Linked DNA regions of Thermoleptolyngbya sichuanensis A183. The protein of the gene in region 2 interacts with the protein of the main gene of each other region in a pairwise test. Links are inferred from orthologs where the notes say so. Each region holds a gene or a part of one and is shown on either strand. Other genes may lie near its edges.

Region 1 (14,690 bases), 3.3 Mb from region 2 along the record:
GTGAACACCGTTAGACCGAAGGCCAGGGAAACACCCAGAAAGCCCAAGCCGAGGGCGTTGCCGCCGTCACCATAGGGAAAGTTTGCTGCCAGCACGGCGCTGCCGCAACCGCCCAGCACCAGCCAGAAAGTGCCGATAAATTCGGCGATTAGCCGCTTTGTAAGGGGAACAGGAAGGGACATATTTACACAAGCTCCTCAAAAGAATGTGGCTAGAGATCTAGACACTTAATCTGTGAATTTAAACGGAATCGCGCAAAGTCAAGATTGCGCTTAGTGTCAACCCCGATAAGGCGGAAAACAGATTGCTTTAGAGCAACAACATTCCATTTGGTAGCAGGATATACGTAACCGCATGGAAAGACAAGTTGTTGTGCGACACAAACGTCGCAATTTCGTCAGGAAATATTGATAGCTTAAGGAACTCATTGGAAAGCTTAATCCTGGCTGGCGACGTGGATTGGAAGCCAAACCAAAAAGGCAGTGCCGGGTGAAGTGCTGGGTTCGATTAATCCACTCTCGTCGGCTGGGCTAAAGACCTGGATTTCGCCCTGCATTTGAGACATGAGATCGCGGGCGATCGCCAATCCTAGCCCCGTTCCAGGAATCTCGCCCTGGGACTGCACGCCGCGAAAGTGTCGTTCAAACAGATGCTCAAAGTCGGCTTTGGGAATGCCGGGGCCGGTGTCGAGAATGGCGATCGCCTGCTGTCTGTTCCCCCTCTCCGACTGGCGCTCGATGCCGCCAACCAATCGCACCGTGCCGCCCGATGGCGTGTATTTCAGCGCATTGTCTAGCAGGTTATTCAGAACTTCTTGCAGGGCGCGGCGATCGCCCCACACGGGCGGCAAGTCGGGCGGCAAGTCAGTGTGCAGCGTCAGACCCCGCTCCTGGGCGATCACCTTAGCAGAATTGACCAGCGGCGCGACCACTGCCGCCAAATTCAGCGCTTCGAGCTGCACTTGCCCGGTCACGGAGCGGGGTTCTGACGGAGTGGGGGCTGCCTGGGATGGCAACGCTAGGGGCGCTCTGCCAGAATGAACCTCTGCATCACGGGATGGCGATACGGGACTGGCTTCGGGCAGAGAAGCAGGGTCGAGATCGATGACAGTATCAAACTGGCGCAGCAGATCTTGCAGGCGATCGCTCTCACGCACGATGCCCTCTGCCACGGTGCGGTTTTCGTCTTCCGGCTGGACGCGACGCAGCAGCAGTTTGCCAAAGGTGCGAACTGCCGTCAGCGGATTGCGAAACTGGTGCAGCAGGTCATCCATCTGGTCGCGCTGCTGGCTTTGCAACACCTGGCGCTGGTGTAGCTCAAACTCAGCCCACTGCGATCGCTGATCGAGCAAGCGGGCGATCGCCAGCGTTTGGGCAATATGCTCGACCTGGCTCTGCTCCTGTTCTCCCCAGAGGCAATCCGAACACGCCGTCACCAACAGTCCCATCATCATGCCTTCATAGACGAGCGGCAGGACAATTTTCTGGGAGTATAGCCCTGGTTCGGCAGCAGGGCCGGCAGCACGCTGAAAGGCAGGGTTTGGTGTTCCTGACGGGCGCTCCGATTGCTGCGGCGTTGAGGCAGAGTTAGGAGGGGAGGCGGGCGATCGCTCTGCATCCGCCAACAGCCGTTGGGGGGGTAAGGGGGTGCTAGACGGCCCGCCCGATAACAGCCGCAGAATCTGTTCCTGGCTCCAATCCACGGCTTCTTCGGGATAGGCAGCGACGGGCGTTAGATCAGCGTCGCCGCCCGCTGCCGGGTCATCTGTTAAATACACCACGCTCAAAGCAGCCCCAAGCCCCTGAGTCAGGGCCGCAATCTGCGACTGACAAAGCAAAACAAACTCAGGGCTGGCTGGCATCAACATGTTGCAAGCTATTACAGCATTTCTGAAGCTGAGAGGATGTTTGAAAAGTCCTACTGTTTGTAGCAAAGCGTGCAAGATCCGCCTAAATCTCCTTAAAAAGGGGGACTTTAAGGCGGTTTCCCCCCTTAACAAGGGGGGCTAGGGGGGATCTCTGAGTGCTTAACATTACAGGCGATACCTTTTCAAACACCCTCTGAGAGGGGCACAAAACTCTAACTTTTCTAGGGTGGTGTGTACCTTACCCCTCAAGGAAATGCGATATGCAGTTTCAAAAGGGATTGCAGATGCTCGATCCCCATTAGCCACTCATTATAGAAGCGATATGAGCGTCAGACGGATTAAAAACGGGGTAGAGCAGGCTCTAGGAGTGCCTTGCCAATTGACTTACATGCAAGCACACGATCAACAAATTGGCTCGGTGATCCCACTGTTATAACCCTCACCCCAAATCCCTGTCACGGAATTTTGTCAAGGGTAGTCATACAACTCCAGAGAGGGACTTCCAATCCGGCTTTCCTTCTCCCTTGTTGGAAGAAGGGGTTGGGGGATGAGGGCAAACTTGCAGAACTGGGATGCGCTCAAGTGGCTTTGCTTACACGTTGGATCAAGAAGGCTGGATCTGGCTGGATCTTCTAGATGGATCTTAAGGAGGCATCTGCTCAGGGACTGTGCCAAGCACCTGTACCATCAGACAGATGACAAACAGCCAGGCCTGAGCAGGGCTTCGGCAAGTTTATAGTGCCTTGGACGGGTGGCAGAGTATAACGAAATATTAAGCCTCGCCGCAGATAAATTAAGCAATCCTGCGAAATATCGAGGCTTCTAAGCCGACATCCCTAAGATTTTATGTCGGTAGGTTAAAAGAAGTTGAAATTTTGAGACCAGGACACTATACTGGCGACGGTTTAGTTTTTTGTAACTACAGTTACATCTATTCCTAGAGAGAGAGGAGGTCAGGAGGTTGGCAAGGAGACGTAAGCGTAAGAGTCGTCGCCGCCTAGAGGGGCGTAGAATCCTGGAGTTGGTGCCTCAGTACAGTATTGAAAGTGGCGAAGATAAACCCGTCACGGCTGCTAGAAAGTTCATTCAGGCTGAGGGCATTGCGCCACCGGCCTTACTGCTCGTTAAGCGAAACGAACATACTACCGATCGCTATTTCTGGGCAGAAAAGGGGCTTTTTGGGGCACAGTATGTTGAGGAAAACCATTTCCTGTTCCCCAGTTTGCGGCTGTCGGAAGATGAGTCCGATGAGCTTTCACTCGCTTCAAGTCGGTAGTCTCGCTTCGGTTCTCAGCTAGCGCAAGTGGTTTGAATCGTTCATCCGCATCTCTAAAGCTCCTGTAACGTTCAGGTGTCGGGCGCTGTTCAATCAACGTAAGCGGCGAATAGCTAGATCAGCGAATAGCTAGATCAGTAGCTAAAGCCTGCTAGCCCGATCGCAAGGATGCTCAGGGCAGTTTGAATCAGAACCTGTAAAGCTGCAAGCGCATGAATTGAGACAGCTTAGAGAAAATCAAAGCAAGCGGTTTTCAAATTTCATCAGAAATTGCTGGCTTTTTCAACTAGTGGGACGCGGGGCTATGCATGTAGCTCCGCTTTTTTTTGGAGCTTTGGGTTGGGGTTGGAGAGGTGGATTGTGGGCGATCGCCCAGGCGTTGAACCAGGCGTTTACTACGTTTGCGTTTTAAGTTGAATATTAGATTGGGGACTAGTTGGGTATTAGTTGGGTATTAAGTTGACACTAGGAATAACACCGTTACCAGACAGTCGGTGTATTTTATGTAACCAACAGGCATTTTTGCCCGAATGCGACGAAAACCGTTGCAAAGCTTTACGGTTTTGCATCTCGCTCGTAGGCAAGCTGTCCGGCAATATAGGTCGCGGCGATCGCCCGCTCGTCTGCCAGGATCATTGTGGCAAAGACTGAATCCGCCATCTCCTGAAAATCAGCGGGCACGGCGACGGGGTTTCGCTTCGCCAGGAGCGGTGTGGATTGCAGATCTAGCGCCACCAAATCAGCTTCTTTGCCCACCTGGAAGTTGCCGATTTTGTCGTCTAGCAACAGCGATCGCGCTCCCCCCAGCGTCATCATGTAAAACGTCTGGAACGCAGACAGGCGATCGCCCCGCAGTTGGGTCACTTTATAGGCTTCGCTGGCCGTCCGCAGCATCGAGAGGCTCGTACCGCCGCCCACATCGGTCGCCAGCCCCACCTGCACAGGCGCTTCGGGCGATTTGGCCTTTTTCAAGTTGAAGAGTCCGCTGCCCAGAAACAGGTTCGACGTGGGGCAAAAGGCGATCGTTGCGCCCGACCGCGACAGCCGCTCAAATTCGGAATCGCTGAGCTGGATGCCGTGGGCGAAAATCGAGCGATCGCGCACTAGCCCAAAGGATTCATACACATTCAGGTAATCGGTACACTCTGGAAATAGCTCTAGAGTAAACGCTACTTCTTTAAGATTTTCTGACAGGTGCGTGTGTAGGTAGACATCAGGAAACTCCTCCAGCAGCTTGCCCGCCGCCCGCAGTTGCTCTGGCGTAGAGGTGATGGCGAAGCGCGGCGTAATAGCATAGAGGAGGCGATCGCACTTGTGCCAGCGCTCAATCAGGGCCCGACTGTCTGTATATGCGCTCTCGGCTGTATCCGTCAGATACTCCGGCGCATGGCGATCCATCATCACCTTGCCCGCTACCATCCGCAGGTTGCGCTGCTGCGCCTCTTCAAAAAAGGCATCCACGGACTCTGGAAACACCGCTGCCAGCACCAGAGCCGTCGTCGTGCCGTTTTTTACCAGTTCCTCTAAGAAAAAGGCCGCCATCTGACGGGCATAATTCTTGTCTTTGAACTTTGCCTCCGTTGGAAACGTGTATTTGTTCAGCCACTCCAGCAGTTGCTCGCCGTAGGCCCCGATCATCTCCGTCTGGGGGTAATGCACATGGGTATCGATGAATCCTGGAACCAAGAGGCGATCGCGCTGATGGGTCACGGGCACATGGGGATACTCCGCCCGCACCGTGGCATAGTCGCCCAGCGCCTTGATGCAGCCGTTCTCCAAGACCATCAGCCCATCGTGGATGTAGCGGACGCTTTCTGGCTCCGGCACGTAATATGGATCATCCAGAAAATCCAGAAACGCGCCCCGAATGGCATGAAGCGTCGCATCGCTAGAAGGCGTGGCGTAGGCAGTGGTCATAGGATAGAAAGGTCGGGAATCGAAGGGCAAGGGGCAGGAGGGGGTAGGTTTCTAGGTTCAGAAACTGCGAGGAACGCAGCCCAGAATTTGCCCCCCGCAGCAAACGCCTATGCCCAGATTAAGACGTTTTGCACAGGCTGCTGTAGCGCTGCTATCAGTCGGGCGCTGAAAAACCTCGCCCCTCAGAAACCGGGCAGCGAGACCGATCGCGCCTGCAAAAAGGCGCGTAACTCTTCGCGGGTGGGCAGGGAGGGCTGTGCGCCGGGTCGCGTCACCGAGATCGCCGCCGCCGCCGCCGCCTGAGTCGTCGCCTGTCGGAGCGTTAGGCCAGCCGCCAGCCCGGCCGCCAGCCCGCCGTTAAAGCAGTCGCCTGCGGCCACCGTATCCACAGCCTGCACCGGAAAGCTGGGAATTTCAAAGGTTTCGTCCGCCGCCATGCAGACTGCTCCGGCTTTGCCCAGCTTGCTAATAACCGTGCCCACCCCCCGCTCGTGCAGCACGGCCGCCGCTTTTTGAGCCGACTCTAGGTCGGTCACCGGGAACCCCACAAGCTGGCCCGTTTCCACCTGGTTGGGCGTAATCAGGTCGATCAGCGGAAATAGCTCGTCAGGCAGATCCGTGCGGGCGGGGGCGGGGTCGAATAGCACCGTCACCCCAGCAGATTTAGCGGCCCTGGCTGCGGCAACCACCATCGGCAGGGGAATTTCCAGTTGCAGCAGCAGCACCTTCGCCTGGGGCAAAATCTCCGTCAGCCGCGCCACGTCCGTTTCATCGACGCGACCATTTGCGCCAGGAATCAGAATGATGGTGTTCTCGCTAGCATCATCAACAGCGATCATGGCGATGCCAGAGTGAGTGCTGGAGTCAATCAAGATGCGATCGCACGTCACGCCGCTCTCTTGCAACCCCCGCAGCAAGTCCTGTCCAAAACCGTCGCCGCCCACGCGCCCCACCATCGCCGTTGGCACACCCAGCCGCGCCACCGCCACCGCCTGATTTGCGCCCTTGCCCCCCGGCACGGTTTCAAACCTATGCCCCGTCAGCGTTTCACCCGGTTTGGGCAGACGCGGCGTGCGGGCGACGAGATCCATATTGAGGCTGCCAAAGACGATGACGGACATAGGGAGGGGAAAGACGGAAGAACGAAGAGGGAAGAACGAAGAGGGAAGGGGTTGCGTTTTTGGATTGTTCCTTGCTGTGTTGAGCAACTTATCATCCTGACCCTTGATCACAGACTCGCCAGTCGCATCAGCGCACTCTTCACTGCTGGCGGCAGCACGCGCATGATCTTGCCCTTTTCGCGATCTACGGCGACAAGCGTAACCTGGGCTGTGGCGTAGAGGATTTCGCCATCGGGAGACTGGATGCGATAGTCGCAGTTGAGGCGCACGCCGTCCATCTGCAACCGAGTGCGGACGATCGCCCCTGCGCCCATCTGAATCGCCCGGTGATAGCGCAGCGAGAGTTCGACGACGGGCAGTTCGCAGCCGATCGCCACGAGGTCTTCATAGTTTACGCCGATGGAGCGCAGATACTCGATGCGGGCTTCTTCGAGCCAGGCGATGTAGGTGCCGTGCCAGGCCACGCCTGCATAGTCGGTGTGGTGGGGCTGGACGCGCACAGGATAGTCGAACCAGCTATCGCTGGCGGCGACGGCGGGCTGGATGGCGTGGGTGGGGAGTTCGGTCATGGATGGGCTGCAAACAGATCAAAAGTCTTCCGAAAGCGGCCGAGCGCTGGGCGCGGCCTCCTCTATGCTATCAACGCGATTGGGGCGATTTGCCAAGAGAATGCAGCCTGACACGGGCACAAACTGCAAAATATTCAGCAGTGGAATTATAAGGCGCTCGGCATGGCGGGCGGTATTGCCACGTCAATTTTTACATCATTTCCGCCGCAGCCCAGACCGCCGTATTTTAAGCTGGAATACGGATATTGCAAGGGATTCGGGCTTTGGGGCGATCGCCCGCTGATTCATTCAATTGGGCATTGTCGGAATGATTCGGAGAACGTTCCGATGTATGTTTTGCGAATGGTCTTGAATGGTCTACTGACCTAAACATTCTCTTTAAGACACCCCTAAAACACCCGTTCTGACTTAACTTGTTCTGACTGAAAAGCTGTTAAGAGGCAAGCATGATCGAGAAAATTTTGCTGGCAGATTCTGGCACTGGGCATACCGAGGAAATGCTCAAGAGCCTAATGGAAATCCCAACTGTTCAGGCGGCGACGGTGACTGTGCTGCACGTCGTCCCACCGCAGGTCACCTCCGATGAGATGGTAGCCAAGTGGGAAGAGGGCGGCCGGGTTTTGTCGCAGGCGATCCAAAATCTGAAGCTCGATTCGGCGCGGGTGACGGCAGTGCTGCGGGAGGGCGAACCCAAGGACGTAGTGCTAAAGGTGGCGGATGAAGTGGATGCCGACCTGATCATCATGGGATCTCGCGGCCTGAAGCGGATTCAGTCGATTCTGGAAAATTCCGTCAGCCAGTACGTGTTTCAGCTAGCTTCGCGGCCAATGCTGCTGGTGCGGGATGATCTCTACGTCAAGAAAATCAACCGCATCATGGTAGCAATGGACAAGTCCGACTCGGCAAAGGAAACGCTGAAGCTGGCCATTACCTTCCTGCGCGACATCAAGGGCGGGCAACTGGTGCTAGTGCATACCAACCCAGAGATGAAGCTCAAGCCGGGTGAAATTGCGGCGAACCCAGACGAAGATCCGGTGCTCATTCCGGCGATCGCCGAAGCCAAAAAATACGGCATTTCCTACAAAACCGTCGCCCCCGAAGGCAAACCTGGCGAACGCATCTGTCAGCTTGCGGAAGACCTGAACGTAGACCTGCTGATGCTCGGTTCGCCCGATCGCCGCCCCACCATCGCCAAGGGATTGCCCGATCTGGATCGGCTGCTGGGGCAGTCGCTGTCGGACTATGTGCGGGTGTATGCGCCATGCCCCGTGCTGCTGGTGCGAATCCCGAATCCGTAGCCAGGAGGCAGTCGCAGAGGAGCGGGTCATTTGAAGAAACCTTAGCCTGCCCCTTTGCCTGTCATTTCAAGTCGCTGTGCCGGAATCGTTCACAACAGGACGTGCCTTAGCCGATCGCCCTCAGGTAGGCGGCGCTGAGTCGATTCAGGTAGTTCTTCAGGCTAAAGTTCTGGGCAACCTGTTTTCCGGTTTCGGCAAGCTGGTCGCGCAGGGGGCGATCGCCCAAAATTTGCTCCAGCTTGGCCTGAATATCTGCCACATCGTAGGGATTCACGTATAGCGCCGCCGGGCCGCAGACCTCTGGCAGGCAGGACGCGCTCGACGTGACCACCGGACAGCCCATCGTCATCGCCTCGATCGGCGGCAGCCCAAAGCCTTCGTAGAGCGACGGAAAAACGAAACAGTACGCCCCCTGATACAGATAGCGCAGGGCATCGCCGGGGACATATTCCAGCAGGCGCACGTCCTGCTTTGTGCCGGGGTCAAACAGGTAATCCAGTCGCCCCAGGTCGTCCTCAAAGGACCAGGCCTTTTTGCCGACGATGACCAGCGGCAGGTCAGTTTCCAGCGCGGCATAGGCCTCCAGCAAGCGCCCGACGTTCTTCTTGGGTTCGATCGCCCCCACAAACAGCAGATAGTTCTGATAGCCCAGCCGATAGCGCTTCAGGAAGTCGCCGATTTCCTCCGGCGTTGCGTCTAGCGGCTTGATATTCACGGGCTGGTAGGTGACGACGATCTTGTCGGGGTCGGCATCAAAGTAAGACAGCACATCTTTTTTGGTGTGTTCCGACACAGCAATGGTCAAGGTGGAATCCTTGAGCGATCGCTTCACCTTGTTATAGAAATCCTTCTTGTTGTCCAGCGTCGTATAGGGCAGGCGCAGCGGAATCAGGTCGTGAATCGTGGTGACTTTCTTTGCGCCGGGAATGCTGACGGGCAGAGGAAACGTGGCGTGCCACAGGTCGATTTTTTCGGGAATCGTCACCTGAGTAGACCGTCCAAACAGGTTAAACGCCGCATTGGCGACGCTATAGCACTTCGGCAAATTGTACGACCGGGCAAGCTGAATGAAATCTTCGGTAAACTTGCCCTGCTTTAGCACCACCTCGCCCACCGCTTCCCGCCGCCACGCCCGATAGAGCGACGGCACAGAAGATTTCAGCAGGTCTTTGACCAGCATCAGGTTTTCTACCAGTTTGCGCCCGCCCACGTCCTGCTCGTCAAAGAACAGCACCTCGTCCAAAATCGGGTCTTTTTTGTTGCTGTTGCGGCTGAGCAGCACGTCCACATCCGCCCCCAGCACCGTCAGCGCCCGAATCAGGTTCACCGCGTAGGTGCGGATGCCCGTGCCCGTGGTCAGTTGCAGGTTATATCCATCAACGAGAACTTTCAGGCCGGCGAGGACGGGTTCGGCTAGGGGCGGATCTGGAGGGCGATTCCCGCAGGGATCGCTTCGCGAATCGCGCTCCACCCGTTCCACTGAATCCGCCTTGGCTACTGCGGGCACCGCCAGTTCCTTCAGCGCCGCATCTATTATCGGCTGCCCGTCTTCCTGCCGCTCGCTGATGTTGCCCCAGGTAGACCCCTGCTCCGTAATCTGGAAGCTTCGCACCAGTCCGGGTACGCAGATCAGGTACTTGCCCCGCTTGGGAATGGCATGGGGCGACCAGGCAGTAATCCACCAGTCTTCGTCTGCGCCCTGGCCCGGCTTGCCGCCCGTCGGCTTGGGTGCGCCCAGATACGGCGTAGGAATGGGCATGACCCCGGCCCAATAGTCCCGGTGGGCGTGCAGGTGTTGCCCTGGCATAGAGCGCTTGAACAACACCTCGTAACCCGCGATGCTGCCTTTGGCAAAGGTGGGATGCTCCAGCGCGTCACGCCCCGCCAGAATCGGCCGCTCCACGGGATCTTGGATTTTCTCCAGAATCTTGAACAGGTCGGGATGCACGTCCACATCGTCCTGGAAGTAGGAAATCCAGTCGATGGCGGGGTCGGCTAGCCAGTAGCCGATGCCGACGTTCATGGCGTTGGGCAGGCCGCGATTTTCGGGAATGCGGATGAGGGGAACGCCGTGTTCGTCGGCGATGCGCTGGTTGGCGGCGGCGTTTTCGGGACTGGAGGCATCGTCCACAATCACCACGGGCGCACCCAACTGGCGGATCTGCGGGAGCGATCGCCCCAGGCTCTCCGGTCGGTTGTAGGTGGTAATCGTCACGCCATAGCGAATCGGCTTTACCTTGCCCCGCTGCTGCGCCTCCACCACCGCAAGCTGGTTCAGCAAGGGCTGGAGATGCACCCCTGCTGCTTTGGGCGCGTTTTCCGGCGGCTGTTTGGCAAACACCACAAACACGGCGTTTGCAAAGAGCGGCTGAAACGTCCGCAGCACCTCCAGCGCAAAGGGCGGCTCGATTTCCGCCACCATGCCCTTGTGTATCACCACATAGTCAAAGTGGGACGGCGGCAGCAGGTAGGTGATGTTGTAGTGATAGTTGCCCGGAAAGAACTCCATGAACTCGTTTGGCGCAAGGATGGCATCGAGTTCGCGGGCGTGTTGCTTCAGGAAATCGCGGGTTTCGATCCAGGCGGGGTCGGTGAGGGGGAAAGGCATTTTAACCAGAGACAGGATGAACCAGAGACGGGATAAACCAGAGATGAGGGGGCTTCTCAACCTCCCATCATCCCATCATCCCCGCTTTCCTACGCTCTTCCCCTCAGCCCTACCTCCGAGGGCACTGTGCGCCAGAGTTGTTCCAGATGGGTAGCAGGCATGGTCAGGTAAAGCACGTCCCCGGCTTGCAGCGTGACATCCAGCAGGTTCCAGCCGTGGGTGGTTTTGCGTTCGGCCTCCAGGTACAGCGGCACAAAATCGACATCCATCGCGGCTTCCTTGAGGGGGCGATCGCAGAAGGGATGACCCGGCGTGATCAGCGTCGCCAGGGCCACCCACAGGCTATCGCCGGCCATACCGTTGCCCAGAATGCGTCCGCCCAGCGCGGCGGCGGCAAAAGAGGGAGCCGCCAGATCCGCCGGACTCAGCACGGCTTCAAAATCAAACACCTGCTCTGCCAACGGCGCGAACTGGGGGTCTTGATTGCGAACGATGACGGAAATGCGCGGCGCAATCCCTTTGGCCGTCAGGGCAATTTCCAGATTGGCTACGTCATCGCTAGTGACAGCAATCAGGGCCCGCGCTGAGGCGATATGGGCATCCTGGAGCGTGCAGGCCAGACTGGCATCGCCAAGAATCACGGGCACGCGCAGCGATCGCACGGCGCTCAAAAAGCGATTGCCCGGATCTTTCTCGATTACCACCACGCGGCCACCGCTGGCGTGGAGCTGGCGCACAGTCTGAATACCCACGCCGCCCAGCCCGCAGACGATGTAGTGATTGCGGCGGGGAATGGGGGCAGACTGCCAGAGCTGCCGCAGCCGCGTCCCCAGCACCAGGTCATTCAGCAGGGCATAGCAGATGCCAACCACGCCCGTACCGATCAGCATCATCGACACGGTGAACAGCTTAATTTCGGGCTGCGCTCCTTCCGCCACGCCTTCGTTGCCGCCTGCCCCCGTAATCATGCCCACCGAAAAGTAGAGGGCATCGATGAAATCTGCGCGGACATGCTCGGTGTAGAGCAGGGTGGCCCCCAGAATAGCCGCGAGCAGGAGCAGAATCGCCATTACCGTCGGGCGGACATGCTGCTGAAACTGGCGCAGGTGGTTGCCCCAAACCAGCAGCGTTTCGCTGAGCGATCGCCCGCTAACCTGGGCTTCGGGCTTGGTGGCCACAATCAGGCGATCGCCCCATTGCAGCAGTTGCCCATGCACCACCCCCGACACCAGATCCATGCGGCTATTTTCTGGCAGGTAATAGATCAGCATCCGCGAGCGGTCTTCCCAGAGTTCGCTCAGCGGCCGCCCCAGCCAGGGATGGGTTTCGTCGATAAATTCTTCCCGCATCGGCCAGACCTGATCAAACAGGCGCAGTTGCCCAATCGCCCGACTGCCCATCGCGGCAAAGGCAAACACCGGAGCCGCCAGCGCCGCCACGCTCATGCTAACGTGATCGGGCAGCGTGTGATCGAGGCGATCGCCCAGGCTGGTATTAAACAAGCGGTTGATAATGCGAATGCGAGGATTTAGCACTCGCGCCTGCGTCAGCACGGCCAGATTTTGCGCGTCGTCGCTGCTGGCCAGCACCAGCGTATGGGCCTCTTGCACACCTGCTTCTAGCAGAATTGCCGCCGATCGCATGTCGCCCACGATGATGTCTGCCCCGCCCTGCTCTGCCTGAGCCAGCGGGCGACTGTTGATCCCCACCACTGCCGCACCCTGCTGCTTTAGCAGGCAAAAGATCTTGTACCCCGCTCGACCCAGACCACAAACGATAATTCTTGGTTTCATGAATTCCTGATTGTCAGCCATACGCTCTGTCAGCGGGACGCAAGGGTTGATGGTTTATGCCTGAACAGGCGATCGCCCGCTGCGTTCCAACGTCTCGAAAAACAAACTCAAAAACCAGTCTCGAAAACAGCCCAGAACAGCCTTTAGTCACAAGTTCTGATCTACTGATCTACCAATTCTTTGGCAGGCGGTGCGGGCAAACTGTAGCCCCAAGCACGATGCTGCAAATGTTTACCCAATGTAAAGCTTTGGGACTTGGAGGTTTACAGTTCTCAGGGGGGAGGAGGGAAGAACGAAGAGGGAAGAACGAAGAACGAAGAACGAAGAGGGAAGAACGAAGAACGAAGAGGGAAGAGGGAAGAGGGAGGGTTCTTGGGGTGTGTTGAGGGATGAGATGGGGCGATCGCTCTGTTGCTGTGCCTGTTCCCTGATAGCGCCGCACCAGACTGGGCACACTAAGCAGAAGTCTTTCAAAAGACACCCCACAAGCCATTCACACTTGGTGATTCCTATGCGTCCTCGCTCCACCCCTGGCGCAATTCGCCCTAAAATCAGCACGATGCCCCGCCCCAAAACCGAAGCCGCCGCGTTTCTGGATTTGTATAAACTATCGGTCGAAAAGAAACGGCTCCAGCAAGAGCTTCAGTCGCTAGACGCACGCCGTCAGCAAATTGGCGATCGCCTCGCGGCGCTGGACAGCCAGATCGCCACCCTTGAAACCCGCGTCGAGGCCCTGCGCGAACAGGAGGAGCCGTCGTCTCGTCCGGTGCCCGGATTGGCTCACCCCATTCCTGACAGTTTCGATATGGTGTTTTTGGAATATTAAGTCATGGTTTTGTAGCTATCGGTGGAATCTTTGCGAACTCTGAAATTCCGGGTTTAACAAGTCAAGGTCACTCAGTCAAACCAGCGCTATGACCACCCTAGAGCTAATCACCAGCTTCGCGTTTGCATTCGTTGTTGTCGGTCTGTTTTTTGATTTGGATTCCACCGTCAAGCGGATCGATCGGCGCACCAAACGCCTGGAGCTTTGCCTGGATCTGATTCTCGATCGCTTGGAAATCGACACTCCGTTTCAGCTTTCCGAGCGAATCAAACAAATTGCGCTTGATCCCAAACGTAAAGTCGAAGCGATTCGGCTCTACAAAGAAGAGACAAACGTAACGCTGCGAGAGGCAGTTGATGCCATCAACGCATACATCGCGCAGCACCAATCTTCCAGTAATTCGTAGAGTGCGCTGCTTGACGCATCTTTGCTTATCGCGTGTTTAATCATTCAAATCATTCAAATGAATGCAAAGGGCGATCGCCCATGAGACAGTCCTCAGCCAGCAACCGGGTCGCTGCTTTTCTCTGTGCGTTTCTGGTTCTCGCGCTGTCGGGGATGATTTACCTCGATGGGCAGGGATTGGGCTTTCCAGACGGATTTTTGACCGAGCTAGATCGCGCCAAAAAGCTGCTGGGTCAAATTTTTCTCTGGGTCAGTGTGCCAGTTGCCCTGTGGCTCGGCTGGCTGGGCTGGGTCGCGACGCAGCAACCGATTGGGCCGCCTCTCCGCAGCACGATCCTGGGCTACGGGGTGTTTCTGCTGATATTGCTGGGCATCTATGGCTATTTGGGGCAGACCCTCGATGCTGGCGGTGGCGGGTAGCGACGGGTTTGGAAGTCGCGATGGCTTGGGAAGCTGATCTCGAAAGCAGCAAGGGAGGCGATCGCCCCGATTCCGCCCAGCCTCAGAACTGCGGCAGAACCTCGGTCAGCCAGCCTCGCGTGTAAGATAGAAAGCGTTCATTCCATTCCTGCTTTTTTACTCAAACCGTCAGCCAATCCATGTCGAACGCCGTTCCTTCTGCACAACCCGAAGACGAATCCGCCCAAAAGATTTATCTGCCTCGCACCAGCGAATCGGAAACGCTCAAGAAGATTCGGCACACGACTTCCCATGTGATGGCGATGGCCGTGCAGAAGCTCTTTCCCAAAGCCCAAGTCACCATTGGGCCCTGGATCGAGAACGGCTTTTACTACGACTTTGATAGCCCAGAACCCTTTACCGAAAAGGATCTGAAGGCCATCAAAAAAGAGATGACCAAAATCATCAATCGCAAGCTGCCCGTGATTCGCGAAGAGGTCTCGCGGGAAGAGGCCGAGCGCCGCATCAAAGCACTGGGCGAACCCTATAAGCTAGAAATCCTGGCGGATTTGAAGGAACCGATTACGATTTATCATCTGGGCGACCAGTGG
Region 2 (15,387 bases):
ACTGGAGCTTGTTGAGTTTGTGCTGTTGGCTGATGTTTTGGGGCAGCAGCCGGACAATCGAGGCGATCGCCACCATCCCTACCACGACATTCACGGCTAGCCGAAGGCTGGCTTCAACCGCAACCGACTGATGGGGATTACGCCGCTGCCGGAGCCTGCGTCTTGGGCGGGGAGCCTGCTTGCGAACTGGCTCGATAGGGTAAAGCGGCGGGCGGGAGGGTTGAATCGCATTCATGCTAGCAGTTCATATAAAAAACGGGGCGATTTGACCGGTAGCCCGGAATCTACCCCAATATAATCGCTATGCGAAGCTCTGGCACCTCTCGCGCCGAAACTTAAGACCTAAATTTGGCAATTTAAATCTGGCGACCTAAATTTGGCAACCCAAACTTGGCGATCTAGGCGATCTATAATTAAGCCTGAAATCTGCTATTTAAGCCTGAAATCTGCAAGTCTGAGATCCCGGCAGGCTTGTGAGAGGTTTGAGTGAAACCTGAGAGGGCTGAGTCGCCGAGCAGCAGTGCCCAGCAGAGACTCAGCCCCCAACAGACTGATGACTTACTTATACAGCTCGGTCGAAAGCCGAAATGCCAGCACCGCAGGCAGCAGAGCAATCACCAGCGCTGTAAGAATTTGAGTATCTGACAAGGCCATTTTGTAACACTCCTAATAACAAACAACACGCCAATAAGCGTGCTACTGTCCATCACTTTCGGCTAAATCGGGAGCATCGGGAACATCTTGTCACACAGTTTAATAATCTGTGATGCCGTTTGCAGGGGTTGCCCAGGAGATTGGGGCGAGAGATTGGAGCGAGAGATTGGGGCGAGAAATTGGGGCGAGAGATTGGAGCGAGAAATTGGGGCGAGAGATTAGGGCGATCGCCCATTCACCGTCTTGCCCAGTCGTTCGCTGTTTCTGCATATAGCTTCAATGACATTGCCTCAGTGCATTGCCTCAGGACATTGCCTCAGTGCATTGCCTCAGTGCATTGCCTCACCTGATGAATAAGGTGGAAGCATGAACTGAATAAATTGGAAACATGAACGCTGCTGACTGTTTCCGTGCAGGGGCAAGCGAGTTGGCCTGTAGCAGGATGCATAACTAGGGTGCGTGATCCGGAGCGCCAGATCAAGGCAGCCTGTTTCTACCAAGCACACCATTGCTTAACATTTCGTCTTAATCGCTTGATGGAGCGTTCATAAAAAGCTTCACGAAGACTTTAAAAACATGGGCTACTTTCGGGCTTCTGCAAAGATTCCGTGAAGACGTTTCTGCTGAACCTTTGATCCATAAGCGCTTGCTATATATTCCTGCACGAAAGGGTTTTTACGTATTTATGCGGTCTTCTTCCAGCAGGGTTGTTACTTCAAAAAGGGTTACTACTAATGTCTCGCTATGCATCTCCAGATTCGCTCCAAGACTCACTTAGCTCCGTTTCAATAGCGCCCGCTCTGCACGTACAAACACCTGATCGCCTGCCCCACCCCTCTGTAAATCACTGGTTCAAGCGATCGCTCGATATTCTTGGCAGCCTAGTTGGGCTACTGGTCTTAGCAATTATCTTTGTGCCCGTGGCGATCGCCATCCGGCTCGATAGCCCCGGCCCCATCTTCTACAGTCAGCAGCGCTGTGGCCTATTAGGGCGCTGCTTCACGATTTACAAATTCCGCACGATGGTTCAAGGTGCCGATCGGATGCAGGAGCAGCCGGATAGTCTCTCCGATGCGGCAAAGGGAAAACCTTTTAACTTCAAGCGTGGCCGCGACCCGCGGATAACTCGCGTCGGCTGGTTTCTCAGAAAAACGAGCATCGACGAGTTTCCTCAGTTTCTCAACGTCCTCAAAGGCGAGATGAGCTTGGTAGGCACTCGCCCGCCCACTCTGGATGAGGTCGCCAACTATGCCGACCATCACTGGCTGCGACTGAATGTAAAGCCTGGGATTACGGGCGAGTGGCAGGTGAGCGGACGGTCGAGAATCGATGATTTTGAAGAAATTGTCAAGCTCGATTTGCGGTATCAGGCGCTCTGGCACCCGCTCTACGACCTGTCGCTGATTCTGAAAACCATCCGCGCCGTGCTATTTGGCGTGGGCGCAATGTAGGGCAGGGGCGATCGCCCGTTTGCCCGCGCCCTTTAGGGCCGATAGACTGGGAGCGTAAAGTGGAAGCAGCTTCCGGCTCCCAGTTCTGAATCGACCCAGATTTGCCCGTAGTGCGCCCGCACGATGCGCTGACAAACCGCCAGCCCAATCCCATAGCCGTCTTGCGTGGTATCTCGCTCCAGCCGATAGCTGTCTTCAAAGATGCGATCGCGATTTTCAGCCGGGATACCTGGCCCATCGTCGCAGATGCTCACCTGCACCTTTTGCGTTGTGCGATGCAAGGCCGAAACTTGGATATGACTGCCATTGGGCGTGTATTTCACGGCGTTGTCTAGCAGATTTACCAAAACTTGCCGCACCCGATCGGGGTCAGCATATACCGCAGGCAAATCGCTGGGGATATCTGTAGAAATACTCTGCGCCTTGATTTGCAGCTTGGTCTGAAAATCATCTACCAGACTGAGGCACAGCTTGCCCAGGTCAAACTTGCGAGGCTGCACGTTGAGCTTGCCGCCAGTGCTGTTGGCGGCGTGGAGCGTGTCTGTAATCAGACGGTCAATCGTCTTCGCCTGCGTGCGGGCATGTTTGATGAGCTGACTCATGGTTTCTGGGGTCAGCCGCGACTCGGCGTAGATTTCTCGCATACTGCTGCCCAGTTCCAGCGTTTCCAGCGCAATGGAAACCGCCGTGAGGGGATTTCGCAGGTCGTGGGCCAGCATTGCTATGAGTCGGTCTTTGAATCGAAGCTGTTCCTGTAGTTCCTCTTTTTCCTGATTCAGCCGAAAAATCTCATCCGACAGGCGAATTAGCTCAGCCGAATAGGTGACGGAATTGGGAACTGGCAGCGACTCTATCGCCATTGGCAAGGGCGACGTGGAACCGAGGCTGATCCGGTTTTCCTGGGCAGACTGTTTCCAGCGCGACCACCAGCTATCGATTTGGGCGATCAGGTTGCTGCCAGCCAAGGTTTGGCGAGGCTCTGGGTAAATTTTGATAATGGCCGGCGTGGCAATCAGGCGAAAATGCTCGGCTAGGTGCGGTTGCTCCCCCACATCTACCACTTGCAGGTCGAATGGATAGTCTGCCGCTAGCTCTTTGAGGCGACTGCGAATCTGCCGAATCTTTTCGACGGAGCTAGGGCGCTTGTCTACAAACAACAGCAGTTGCAGAGACGGTTCGGCGCGGTCGGGTGGAGTGGATAAGGCCTCCATATCGGCTACATCACAACGGATGGGATCGGGCGAGCAAACGGAACGTCGGTAGCGCTGTGTTTCAAGTAGGCTGGCTGGAGTTTGAGGAAGGCAGTCGTAAGCTGAGTGCAGGGTTAGAGTGACTTTGGGGGCGATCGCCAGGATAACCTTCTGGCACAGTTCACAGCTTAGGCATGACTAAGAATTGTCAGGGGAGGACACGCCATAAATGCAGCCCGCACGCCTTGTGCAATGCAGCATACACCAAATTACTAAATATTTTAACCTTTTGCAGGGCGGCTTAGGGATTGATTTTCAGCTAACTGTTCGCGCGAACTCTTGCGGGGCAGGACATTTCGAGGCTTTACTGGGTGAGGTTTCTTGAATGGCGACTTGATTTTTAGCTGGCACAGGTCATGGGAACAGAAATTGCAAATCGAGGATATTTGGCACTGCCGTCGGGCGGCTCTGGACCGGGGGTAGTGGTGCTGCAAGAGTGGTGGGGATTGGTTCCCCATATCAAAACGGTGACGGATCGCTTCGCCGAAGCGGGGTTTGTGGCGATCGCCCCCGATCTGTACGATGGCGAAACGACCACCTCACCCGATGAAGCGGGGCGGCTGTTTATGGCGCTAAACATTGAGCAAACGGCTCGTAAGCTCGAAGAAACCCTCCAATATTTGCAGGAGCATCCGGCAGTAACGGGCGATCGCTTGGGCGTGGTGGGCTTTTGCATGGGCGGCCAGTTGGCGCTGCTGGCGGCAACCCTGAGCCAGCGCGTGGGCGCAGTGGTCGATTTCTACGGCATCCATCCCAACGTGCAGCCCGATTTCTCGAAGCTGCGTGCGCCTGTGCTGGGCATTTTTGGGGAAAACGACGGGTTTGTGACTCCAGAGGCGGTGCGATCGCTAGAGGCAGCCATTCAACAGGCGGGTGGCTCCATCGAAACCCACACCTATACTGGAGCCGACCATGCCTTTTTCAACGACACCCGCCCGGAGGTCTATCAACCCGATGCCGCCGCTGATGCCTGGGATAAGACGCTGAGCTTTTTGCGGCGAGAACTGGCGACAGCCTAGCAGAGAGCAAGGGGTCGCCTGGAAAAGCACATTCAGGACTTACGCAGTTGGACGATTTCTCGCGGGCGCAGCCCGCGAGAAATCGTCCAAAACCCAGGAAACTTATCGTAAGTGCGTAGATCCTGACATTAAAAAGCACATTAAAAAGCCGAGTCCTCCAGAGCTGAGCCTGGGGCGCTCGGCTGTTTGATTGGTTCAGGGTGTGCCAAAAGACGGGCTAGGACACAGAGACGGCGATCGCCACGAGACCGCCCACCAGCACCAGTGCGCCGATGCCAGCAATGAGATAAATCGTCTGCTGCTTTTTGCTGGGTGGCTCAGCGGTATACATTTTCGGCTCAACTGCAAAGTTGTTCAGGCGACCGCCATCTTCTGTGGTGTAGCGCATACACTCAATCCTTTTTCCTAGATATTTGTTAATTTTAGCAACTAGTTATGTCCATACTCCCGGCATTCCTTTAGGGAAGTTTAAACATTGGATGGAGTTTAATAAGCCTAAAAGCGCCACACCTAAAAGCGCCACAAGAGATACCCTGCGGCGCTTTGACTAGAGTGTTGGACGGACGGGGTGGGGGAGATCGCCCGTTGCTAAACGTCTCCCACTTTGGGAAAAAACTACATTTCCGTCACCCGGATGGGCTGAGGAATCACCTTGGTCAGCACCGCGTAGAGAATCGCCGCCGCAATAATCCCATTTAGCGGGCCAATGCCGATGCCCGCAGTGCCCGTAAAGTAGGCAATGAGCGCAGCAGCAATATACGAAATCACGCCAGCCCAGTTGAACGCAGGCAGGGGAGTATCCAGCGAGGGAAACTGACCCCGGTGGCGCAGCCAAAAGTCGGTCATGATGATGCCCCCAATTGGCGGGATCAGCGTGCCCAACAGCAGCAGATAAGTAATCAGGTTTTCATAGATGCCCGTCAGCGCCAGCAGCAGCGCAAACAGTGCCCCGCCCAGCACAAAGGCATGGCGCTTGGTAGTGCGGAAAAAGTTGGTTCCCGCCACCGAGAAGGCATAGATGGTGTTGTCTTGGGTCGTCCACACGTTGAGGATCAGCAGAACCAGGCTACCCAGCAGCAGGCCTTGCTTGGCCATCGCCGCGATCAGGTCTTCGCTGCCATAGACCAGGGTGGTAAAGGCTCCCGTAAACACCAGCAGCCCGTTGATAAAGAAAAACGCCAGAAAGGTACTCCAGATGGCGTTTTTGGGCGTGTCGGCAAAGCGGCTCCAGTTGGTGGATTGGGTGCCGCCGGAGATAAAGGTAGACATCACCGTGGCGATCGCCACCCCAACCCCCATCTGCTGGGCGGGCTGTAAGCTGGCCAGGTCGCCTGCATCGCCAAATCCTCGAATCAGGCTAATCGCCATCAGGATCAGCATTGCGGGCACAGCGATACGGCTAAGCCAGTCCATCGCCGTATAGCCGATATAGGCAGTGACGCAAAAAGCGAAGGTAAAGAACACTGTCAGGAAGACCTTCATTCCGTCTGACAGTCCAAACTGCTTCGTGAGCGCATCGGCGATAAAGGCGTTGGTCACGGCATACCAGCCGATTTGCGTAAAGCCCAGCACAAAATCGACCCAGCGAGAGCCGATATTGCCAAAGCTGAAGCGCGACATGAGAACGGTCGTCAGCCCGCTCCGCTGGGCGATGTAGCCCATTGCAGCGCAGTAGGTTCCCAAAAGTAGGTTGCCAATTAGCACAATAGCCAGCATGGTGGAAAAGGGAAATGCTGAGCCAACTAGCCCACCGGCAAACAGCGTGGTAGAGGTGAGCGCAAACCCCATTAGCAGCGGGGCCAGCGACCAAATGGGCTTGCGGGCCTCGAAGGGCACCGCCGAAAGCGGATAGTCTTCCCCGGCCTGACTGCGATCCACGTATTGTGAATCTGACGAAATACTCATACGACTTCAATTCCTCCCCGCGTAGACTCTATATTTATAAAGCTTTTATGGCGGTATTCTCGGTTCTGTGTTCAGGAAGAGAGGTATTGTAGGTTACAAATTCACTTCCAAGGCGATCGCACTCATGATTCCTAGCGACATCACGACGCTTTTGATGACCCTGTTTGGCCCTGCGGTGCAGGCTGCCGAGCCAGAATCCTGGCAAGTCGAGATCGGCAACTTGCGCCTGCTGGTGCTGCTTTCGGAAGACCAGAGCTGGCTGCGATCGCTCGTTTCGATTGATTCGGCGCAGGCGGCTGCCCCCTATCTTGCCCAACTTCTGGAGGCAAATTTCGATGAAACCCAGGAAGTGCGCTATGCCCTCTATCAGGGCGTGCTGTGGGGGGTCTATCAACATGCCCTGGCCAGCCTGACGGTGGAAGATTTTCGAGTGGCGATCGCCCGTCTGGTGTCTCTGCAAGAGCGCGGGCTAACCCCCAGCTTCGACCGTTTGGCCGAAGCCCAAATTCGCCAGATCATTCGCGCTGCCAAGCAGCAAGGGCAGTCGATGGAGACCACGCTGCAAACCCTAGAACGCTTCTATGCTGAGGGCATGATGGGCAGCCTGGAGGCGGGGGCTGCCGAGCGTGACCAAACGCTGGGCGCGTGGCGCTATCAGCTAGAGCGGCTGTGGGACGAAGAATAGCGGAAAGCACCTGGGGCAATGAGTGCCAGCATGGGTCGTAATGTGTCGTATTGTTAAGGAGTAATCACTGACGCAACCGTGACTCACACCAGAGGCGCAACCAACGATGGGACAGCTTGAACGCCTGCTGCTGATGGCAGAAGATGAACTGACGCAATACAGCACCGATGCCCGCAAGATGGAAAAGCTGCGGCAGAAGATTGCCCTGTCGGTGTCGCGGGCTGAGCAGCAGCAGATTAAGGAAACCTTGCTGGCAGAAATGCCTACGGGCGGCCTTGCCAAGCTTGTGGAAACTCAGCGTCAGGCCGTGGCGCTGCCGCTGTGGGGCATTGCAGGGCTGGGCCTGCTGTTGGGCATTTCGTTTATGCAGCCTGTCGATTTTTTGGCGACGATTGTTGGCGGGGCGGGGGCGATCGCCGTTCAAAAGTGGGGCTGGTCGCTGCAAGCTAAGCGCCTGCTGATCAACACGCTGGAAGAGTTGGAGCAACGGATGAAAGGCGGTTAAGGGGGCTAGGGCAGGGAGATCTGCTGGAGCTTGGATTTTAGAGTTGGCAAAGGGGGCGATCGCATCGGGAATTGCCCCAGATGCTGCTGTAGTTAACCACACTGACGAAACCGCTTTCGTGAATAAGGTACTGGAAAGACTGGTCTAGTGAGTAGCCAAGTGTGGCCGCTCTCCTGCTCGGTTGCTCGGTTGTTGGCTGCCAAACTGGCCGCGTCAGTCAGGGATCGCATCATACCCTGCCAGAGTGGAGTGAACGCTGTTCTGGCAGGCTCGACTGACGAACCCAATTGTTTTTATAAAAACTTGACCCAAACGCCGCGCCGCTGCTCGGTGACAGAGCCACGCAACGATTCTCGGACTTACGCAGTTGGACAATTTCTCGCGGGCGCAGCCCACGAGAAATTGTCCAAAATCCAGAAAGCTTATTGCAAGCGCGTCAGTCCTGGATTTTTGAAACTGGAATCGAGCCTGAGCCGAGTCCAGTCCTCAGAGCCTCGTGGAGGCGGCAGGAATCGATGAATAGTTTGTGCCACCCGGAGCCACCAAAGCTCTGGTGAAGCCAGTGTTTATCGCTCCTGCTAGCCCCTCGCGTCAGCGTTGTAAAGCAATTCTCCGCATCGGACGAACGCGCAAAGGGTCTTTATTCTCCCTGGTGGAGAGGAGAAATGACCATGCAAAATTCAGCGTCATCGGAACGCTATCCCCAGCTTTTCGCAGGTTTAGTGGCCCTCTCGCTGGCCCTGGTGGGCAGCACGTTTATCGGCGCAACGGCCCTGCGCGACGTGAAATCCAGCAATGATGTGATGGTGGTGACGGGGTCTGCCAAGCGGCCTATCCGCTCCGACTACATCATCTGGCGACTGTCCGTATCCAGCCAGCAGCCAACGGCTCAGGCTGCCTATCAGGATTTGAAGCGACAGACTGAGCGAGTGCAGGCTTATCTGCGCGAAAACCAGGTGCCTGCCGAAGCAGTCACCCTCAGCGCGATTGAATCTTACTCGATTCCGGAGGTTGCACCCAACGGACGCGAGACTGGGCAAACCCTGGCCTATCGGCTGACGCAGCGGTTTGAGGTGCGCTCGACGGAGGTCGATCAATACACCACGCTGTCGCAGCAATCGACCGATTTGATCAACGAGGGGATTAATCTGGTGTCGGAGTCGCCGCAGTATCTTTATACCGAGCTGAGCAAGCTGCGGATTGAGATGGTGGCCGAGGCGACCAAGGATGCCAAGGCCCGAGCAGAGGCGATCGCCCAGAGCGCAGGCAACCGCGTTGGCGCAGTCCGCAGTGCCGAAACGGGCGTGTTTCAAATCACCTCGCGCAACTCCACCGAGGTCAGCGACTACGGCATGTATGACACGTCCTCAATTGAGAAGGACATTACAGCCGTGGTTTCGGTGACCTTTGGGATTGAGTAGGTCGGCGTGTGAATCCAGGGGTTGGGCTAATCAGGGGCATCTGCCAGCGCCCGGAGGATAGCAAAAACGATGCGCGTCCCCAGGTCGAGGTCATGGCGATCGCGGTTGGCCAGTGCCACTACCGTCGTTGGCTGCCCCTGCACATTCGACAGGTAAAACGCGCCCGTGACGTAGCCAGGCCCTGCGCCATTGTGCCCTGCGACCTTGCCGTAGGGCGACTCCAACCCCAGACACAGCCCTAAGCCATAGCCAATTTTGCCGATCTGGGGATGCTCGAAATCGAACACCTGGATCGGCTCTAGCATTTCGCAAACGCGCTCTGGCTCCAGCAGCCTGCCTGCAAACAGCGCGTCCATGATTTTGCCCAGCTCGGCAGCGGTGGAGATCACGACCCCATGCGACACCCAGCCGGGATGATAGAGCAGCGCGACGTTTTGCAATTCGTCTCCAGTGTCGTCCCCAGTCAAGAACTGGCTGTAGCCGGGGGTTAATCCATGCGCTTGTTCCAGCGTTTCGGGAACGAAGGTGTGTCGCAGCCCTAGCGGGCGAAAAATCCACTCGTGCAGGTATTGCGGCATTGAAAGCCCTGTTTCCTGGGTCAAGATCAGCCGCAGCAGCATGTAGCCAATATTGGAATAGGCCCAGCCTGCGCCAGGTGAAAAAAGCTGTCCCTGGTCTTGCGCTACCCGGAGAAACGTCTCCGTCGTCCAGGCCTGCTGGGGATGCGCCTGCAAATCTTGCACATAGGCGCTGCCATCGCCATAGCCAGGGATGCCGCCTGTGTGGCTCAGCAGTTGCCGCAAGGTCACGGGAGATTCAACGGTGTAGGGGATTTGGGCGAACTGCGGCGCTAGCGATGTGTCCAGATCCAGCCGCCCCGCCTGCACCAGATTCATTGCCACCGTCGCCAGCAGCGGTTTAGTAATACTGTAAATATAGAAGCGGGCATCGCTGGGCAGGGGAATTTGCTGCTGGAGGTCGGCATAGCCTACGCCCGTTGCCAGAAGGATTTCGCCGTTGCGGAGGAGGGCGATCGCCGCTCCCGGTGTCTCTGCCTCTTGCAGTTCCCTCTCGACCGTTGCTCTGACCCGTGCTTCAAGGTTTTGATGGGTCATTCCATACCCCCCGTCCTCACTGTGCCTGCCCCCCTTGAACCTCCCTTGAACCTCCCTTGAACCTCCCAACCTCTGCAATGCTAACTTCTACCGACTTTCGCGGACTGCTGGGCGATCGCTTCTACAAAAACTTCTTCCCCATTCCCGCTACCAATCAGTTTGTCACGGGTAGCCTCGCGCCGCCGTTTGAGCTGCTGGATGTGAAGAGCGATCGCAAGGTGCGCCTGTCGGACTATACGGGCAACCGCAAGCTCAATGAACAGGCGTGGAACCGCCCGGTGCTGCTCTATTTCACACGGATTTTTACGGAAAGGCAGTATTGCCCGCTCTGCTATCCGCATATTCTGGAGATGAACGAGAAGTACGAGGCGTTCACCCAGCGCGGCGCAGAGGTGCTGATGATCACCAGCACGGACGAGCGACAGAGCAAAATCGTGCTGCAAGACTTGGGGCTAAAAATGCCGCTGCTGAGCGATCCTGAATGTCGCGTGTTTCGCCGCTACCAAACCGGGCAGGCATTAGGCGCACCACTCCCCGCTCAGTTTTGGGTTGACCCCGCCGGAAAAATCCGCTTCCGTCACCTGTTCTCGTTTTTGGAGCCAAACGCCAGCGTCGAGCGACTGCTGGTGGCGCTGGAGCGGCTGAAGGAGCCGGAATCCTAGACGACTTTTGGCAGACAGCGCTCTAGATGAACTTGCTAGAAGCTTTTCAGATGCTTGGACTAGCAATCTAAAATCGCCAATCTAACTAAAATCGCCAATCTAAAATCTAGAATCCAGAATTAATCTACCTCCCTCGTGACCCTTAAAACCCTTGCCACATGTCCACTCCCGCAGTTCCGCTCTCGATTGGCGACTCGGCTCTTTGGGCCGCCCTCCCTTCAACTGCCCATCCGCAGCACTACGGCGATTATCTGAATGGCGATCGCACGGTGCTGTTTTTCTACGGTGCTGTTTTTCTTGGGTAGCGCCAGTAGCCCAGAGACTTCGGCAGCGCTAATGGAATTTGTGTCCCTACAAGCCCAGTTGCAGGCGCTGGGGGTATCGGTTTTGGGGGTGAGCATTGATCCACAAGACCAGGCTCTGGGTGAACTGGTTGGGCGATCGCCCCATCTTAATCTTCTGTGGGATTTTGACGGACAACTCAGCACTCTCTACGGCGTGCGCCAGATTGATAGCAACGGCAGCATTGTCTACGATCCCACGACCTTTGTACTGGATGAGAACTTGCGGATTGTTGCTATTATCCCGCTCGATCGCCAGGGGAGTCATGCAGCAAGAGTGATGGAGCAGTTGTCGCAATTGCCGCCGCTCTCGCCGCCAACTCTGGTGACGGGACAGGCTCTGGTGCTGCTGGTTCCTCGCGTCCTAGAGCCAGCGTTTTGTCAATTGCTGATGGATCGCTACGAGTCAGAGGGCAGCGTCGATTCTGGCTTTATGCAGCAGATTGGCGATCAGACGGTGGAAGTGCTGAACCCGTCCATCAAGCGACGGCGGGATCTGCGAATTACTGGCCCTAGCCTGATTGGGCAAATTAATCAGCGCATCTGGCGGCGGATTGTCCCAGAAATTGAGAAGGCATTCTATTACCGTGTGACCAATTTCGAGCGCTATCTGGTGGGCTGCTACGATGACCAAACGCAAGGTTTTTTCAAGCCGCACCGCGACAATACAACCGCGACAATACAAATGTCGGTTCTTTGCATCGTCGCTTTGCCATGACGTTAAATAAATCTTAACGAGGGCTATGAAGGGGGATATCTCAGGTTTCCAGAATATGGCTCTCAGCTTTATCGCCCGGCCCCCGGCGAAGCAGTCATCTTTTCCTGCTTGCTGCTGCATGAAGCAACGCCCGTGACGCAGGGACGACGATTTACGCTGCTGGCATTTTTCTACAACCAGCACGATGCCAAGCTGCGGGAAGCCAACAAGCAGCATGTCGTTTTGCGATCGCCCGCTGTTGCCCCCTCCCCAGCAGCACCCACCGCTGACAAGCCAAGTGGGTTTGGGGCGGCTAATCCGCGAAAAAAACGCTAGCGTCTACACACATCTGAGTAGATGGATATCAGTAAACATAAAACCCAAAGCCCCTGCGCTTTTTCACAGAGTCTTTGAGGTTTCATAAATTCATAGCGTTCTTCCGCAGAGTTGCTACCGCCCAGATTGCGGCATTGACAGTGACCTAAGCCACGGGCTGCGGCTGCGGCTGGAACTGGAACAGCGAGTAGACCACGTTCCGGCGGATGTCGGTCATCATATTTAGGAATAGCTCGTAGCCTTCGCTCTTGTATTCGATCAGCGGGTCTTTTTGACCATAGCCGCGCAGGCCGATGGCTTCGCGCAGGGCTTCCATCTGTTGCAGGTGTTCGCGCCAGAGCGTGTCGATCTGCTGGAGGATGAAGAAGCGCTCGGCCTGGCGCATCAGCCCTGGAGAGGCGGCATCGACCTGGCCTTCTTTAATGTCGTAGGCGATGCGAGCCTGTTCGTGCAGGAAGGTCTTGATTTCCCCCGCAGAGAGGTCTTCAAGCTGGCTCGGCTCCAAGTCCGCCAATAGGTAGACGAACTCTTTGACTTTGGCCACGACCTTATCTAGCTCCCATTCTTCCGGCGGCAGTTCGGGGTTGATGTAGGCATCCACGATGTCGTCCATCGTCAGTTCGGCATACTTAATCACCTGCTCCTTCAGGTCTTGCCCTTCTAGCACGCGGCGGCGCTCGGCGTAGATGGCGCGGCGCTGATTGTTCATCACCTCGTCATATTCAAAAACCTGCTTGCGGATGTCGTAGTAGTAGGTTTCGACTTTCTTCTGTGCGCCTTCGAGCGATCGCGTCAACATGCCCGACTCGATGGGCATGTCCTCTTCCACGCGGAACATATTCATTAGACCTGCGACGCGCTCTCCGCCAAAGATCCGCAGCAGGTTGTCTTCCAGGCTGAGGAAAAACTTGGTGGAACCGGGGTCGCCCTGCCGACCCGCACGGCCACGAAGCTGGTTGTCAATCCGGCGCGACTCGTGGCGCTCTGTGCCAATGACGTGCAGCCCGCCGAGCTTCACCACCTCGTCATGCTCGGCAGACGTGTGGGCTTCGTACTCGCGCTTCACCAGGTTATAGGCTTCGCGCAGTTTCAGGATGACCGGATCGCTGCTGGGCGCTTTTTCCGATGCAGTCGCTAGCTTGTCTTCGGCCTCTAGCTCAGAGAGCGATCGCTCGCCATACTGCTGCACTGCAAAGTCCACCGCTTCTTTAAGCAGCCGCTCAGCTTCCTTGGAAATCGGCACCGGGAACAGATCCGCCGCCACCTTCCAGGTTTTCTGCTTTTTGCCAGGGGCAAAGCCCTGTCCACCCGATCGACCGCCGCCTGCCCCGGCTCCACTGATGGCAAAGGCGGCCTCATCTTCTGGCTGCACAATGCGCGGCATCAGGTATTCCCGCACCTTGAGCCGTGCCATATAGTCGGCATTGCCCCCCAGAATGATGTCCGTACCGCGTCCTGCCATGTTAGTGGCGATCGTCACCGTGCCTTTGCGACCGGCCTGGGCGATAATTTCCGACTCGCGCTCTACGTTTTCGGGTTTCGCATTCAGCAGGTTGTGGGGCACACTTAGCTGCGACAGATAGCTCGACAGTAGCTCCGATTTTTCCACGCTGGTCGTCCCCACTAGCACCGGGCGACCCATCTGGTGCATCTCGGCGCATTCCTGCGCCACGGCTCGCCATTTGGCGTTTTCGTTTTTGTACACCACGTCCGACAGGTCAACCCGACCCGTGGGGCGATTGGTGGGCACGACTGTCACTTCTAGCTTGTAGATTTTCTCAAACTCGGCCTCTTCGGTCTTTGCCGTGCCCGTCATGCCTGCCAGCTTGGGGTAGAGCAAGAAGAAGTTCTGGTAGGTAATCGTTGCCAGGGTTTGGGTTTCTGGCTGAATTTCCACACCCTCCTTGGCTTCGATCGCTTGGTGCAAGCCATCGCTCCAGCGGCGGCCCGGCATCACCCGTCCGGTAAATTCGTCCACAATCACAATTTCACCATTGCGAACGATGTAGTTCACGTCGCGAATAAAGAGTTCGTAGGACTTCAGCGCCCCAAAGATAAAGTGCGCCCAGGGATCTTTGGGGTCGAACAAGTCCTTCACGCCGAGGCGCTGTTCTACCACCTCAAAGCCCTCGTCGCTCAGCAGCACGTTGCGCTGCTTTTCGTCTACTTCGTAATAGCGATCGAGTTCTTCCTTGAGCCGATCGAGTTCGCGGTTAAGCTGGTTGGCTTCGGCTTTGTTGCCTTCTTGCAGAGCAGCGGCGATCGCCTCCTCCACTTTCTCGATTTGCCGCTTCACGCCCTGACGAACTTGCCACAGCTCCCGCGCCACCTCCGACGCGCGGGTATATTTCTCGTTGGGGCGATCCACTTGCCCCGAAATAATCAGCGGTGTCCGCGCTTCGTCAATCAGCACCGAATCCACTTCGTCGATGATGCAGAAGTTAAACGGGCGCTGCACCACCTCCTGCATCGACGTGGCCATGTTGTCGCGCAAATAGTCAAACCCCAGTTCGCTGTTGGTGCCGTAGGTAATGTCGCAGTCGTAGTTGCGCTTGCGCTCGATCGGGTTCATCCCCGACTGGATCAGCCCGACTGACAGCCCCAAGAAGCGATGCACCTGCCCCATCCACTCCGCGTCCCGGCGGGCTAGGTAGTCGTTTACCGTAATCACATGCACGCCCTTGCCCGACAGCGCGTTGAGATAGGCAGGCGAGGTAGCCACGAGGGTCTTTCCTTCGCCCGTCTTCATCTCGGCAATCTGTCCATCATGCAGCACCATGCCGCCGAGGAGCTGCACGTCAAAGTGGCGCATTCCCAGCACCCGCTTGCCCGCTTCCCGCACCACTGCAAACGCCTCTGGCAGCAGGTCGTCCAGGCTTTCTCCTTTTTCAATTCGCTGCTTAAACTCCGCCGTCTTGCCCCGCAGCTCATCATCCGACAGCGCCTCCATTTCTGGCTCTAGCAGCTTAATTTCTGCTAGATCAGGCTGATATTTCTTGAGCTTACGGGCGTTGGGGTCTCCCAGCAGGGCTTTCAGCATGGTGTCAATGGGCGATAGTGAAGAAACTTAGGGTTCTAAGGCCTAACGTTCATTGTAGCGAACTAGGGAATGAGCGAGATGTTTGGACGACTGCCCCCTGCCGTGCGGGGTCTAGAGATCTAGACTCGGTATCTGGGGGGCAGTGCGGTGGTTCGGGATTAGGTTATAGAATGCGGACACCCGTTCCAAGGTTAACTTCCCTCACCTCATACGCCATACTGACGATCTCCTGCTCATGACCTTTGATTTTGATCTGTTTAACCTCGATGCCTGGAATGCCCTGTTGCTGCAACTGCAATCTCTGGG

The links.
Region 1: the proteins of secA (region 2) and HPC62_RS06845 interact in binary tests that used the Escherichia coli proteins (3 or more experiments, as listed by UniProt). The link is inferred for Thermoleptolyngbya sichuanensis A183 from one-to-one orthologs.

The regions. Positions count from the first base shown.
Region 1 is NZ_CP053661.1:1,612,976-1,627,665, reverse strand. What follows is about bases 5,020-7,723. They hold HPC62_RS06845 (acyl-CoA thioesterase), read right to left. Parts: upstream 6,751-7,723; coding sequence 6,289-6,750; downstream 5,020-6,288. Other genes in these bases: HPC62_RS06840 (universal stress protein), read left to right, coding at 7,197-7,723; rbsK (ribokinase), read right to left, coding at 5,243-6,181; guaD (guanine deaminase), read right to left, coding at 5,020-5,060. Also shown: aqpZ (aquaporin Z), read right to left, coding at 1-182; HPC62_RS06865 (sensor histidine kinase), read right to left, coding at 437-1,780; HPC62_RS06860 (DUF3155 domain-containing protein), read left to right, coding at 2,829-3,143; more of guaD, read right to left, coding at 3,699-5,019; more of HPC62_RS06840, read left to right, coding at 7,724-8,048; HPC62_RS06835 (glycosyltransferase), read right to left, coding at 8,155-10,656; HPC62_RS06830 (potassium channel family protein), read right to left, coding at 10,746-12,449; HPC62_RS06825 (hypothetical protein), read left to right, coding at 12,961-13,275; HPC62_RS06820 (hypothetical protein), read left to right, coding at 13,364-13,681; HPC62_RS06815 (hypothetical protein), read left to right, coding at 13,762-14,100; thrS (threonine--tRNA ligase), read left to right, coding at 14,280-14,690.
Region 2 is NZ_CP053661.1:4,934,027-4,949,413, reverse strand. What follows is about bases 11,987-15,387. They hold secA (preprotein translocase subunit SecA), read right to left. Parts: upstream 15,082-15,387; coding sequence 12,187-15,081; downstream 11,987-12,186. Other genes in these bases: HPC62_RS20380 (mechanosensitive ion channel family protein), read left to right, coding at 15,317-15,387; HPC62_RS20390 (2OG-Fe(II) oxygenase), read left to right, coding at 11,987-12,041. Outside these bases: HPC62_RS20465 (slr1601 family putative cell division protein), read right to left, coding at 1-235; psaM (photosystem I reaction center subunit XII), read right to left, coding at 559-654; HPC62_RS20455 (hypothetical protein), read right to left, coding at 754-924; HPC62_RS20450 (sugar transferase), read left to right, coding at 1,389-2,105; HPC62_RS20445 (histidine kinase), read right to left, coding at 2,138-3,316; HPC62_RS20440 (dienelactone hydrolase family protein), read left to right, coding at 3,712-4,374; photosystem II assembly protein Psb34, read right to left, coding at 4,592-4,762; codB (cytosine permease), read right to left, coding at 4,990-6,279; HPC62_RS20425 (hypothetical protein), read left to right, coding at 6,404-6,964; HPC62_RS20420 (hypothetical protein), read left to right, coding at 7,071-7,469; HPC62_RS20415 (SIMPL domain-containing protein), read left to right, coding at 8,141-8,890; HPC62_RS20410 (serine hydrolase domain-containing protein), read right to left, coding at 8,917-10,005; HPC62_RS20405 (peroxiredoxin family protein), read left to right, coding at 10,083-10,667; HPC62_RS20400 (hypothetical protein), read left to right, coding at 10,826-10,972; HPC62_RS20395 (peroxiredoxin family protein), read left to right, coding at 11,004-11,726; more of HPC62_RS20390, read left to right, coding at 11,733-11,986. UniProt on the Escherichia coli protein: Required for protein export, interacts with the SecYEG preprotein conducting channel.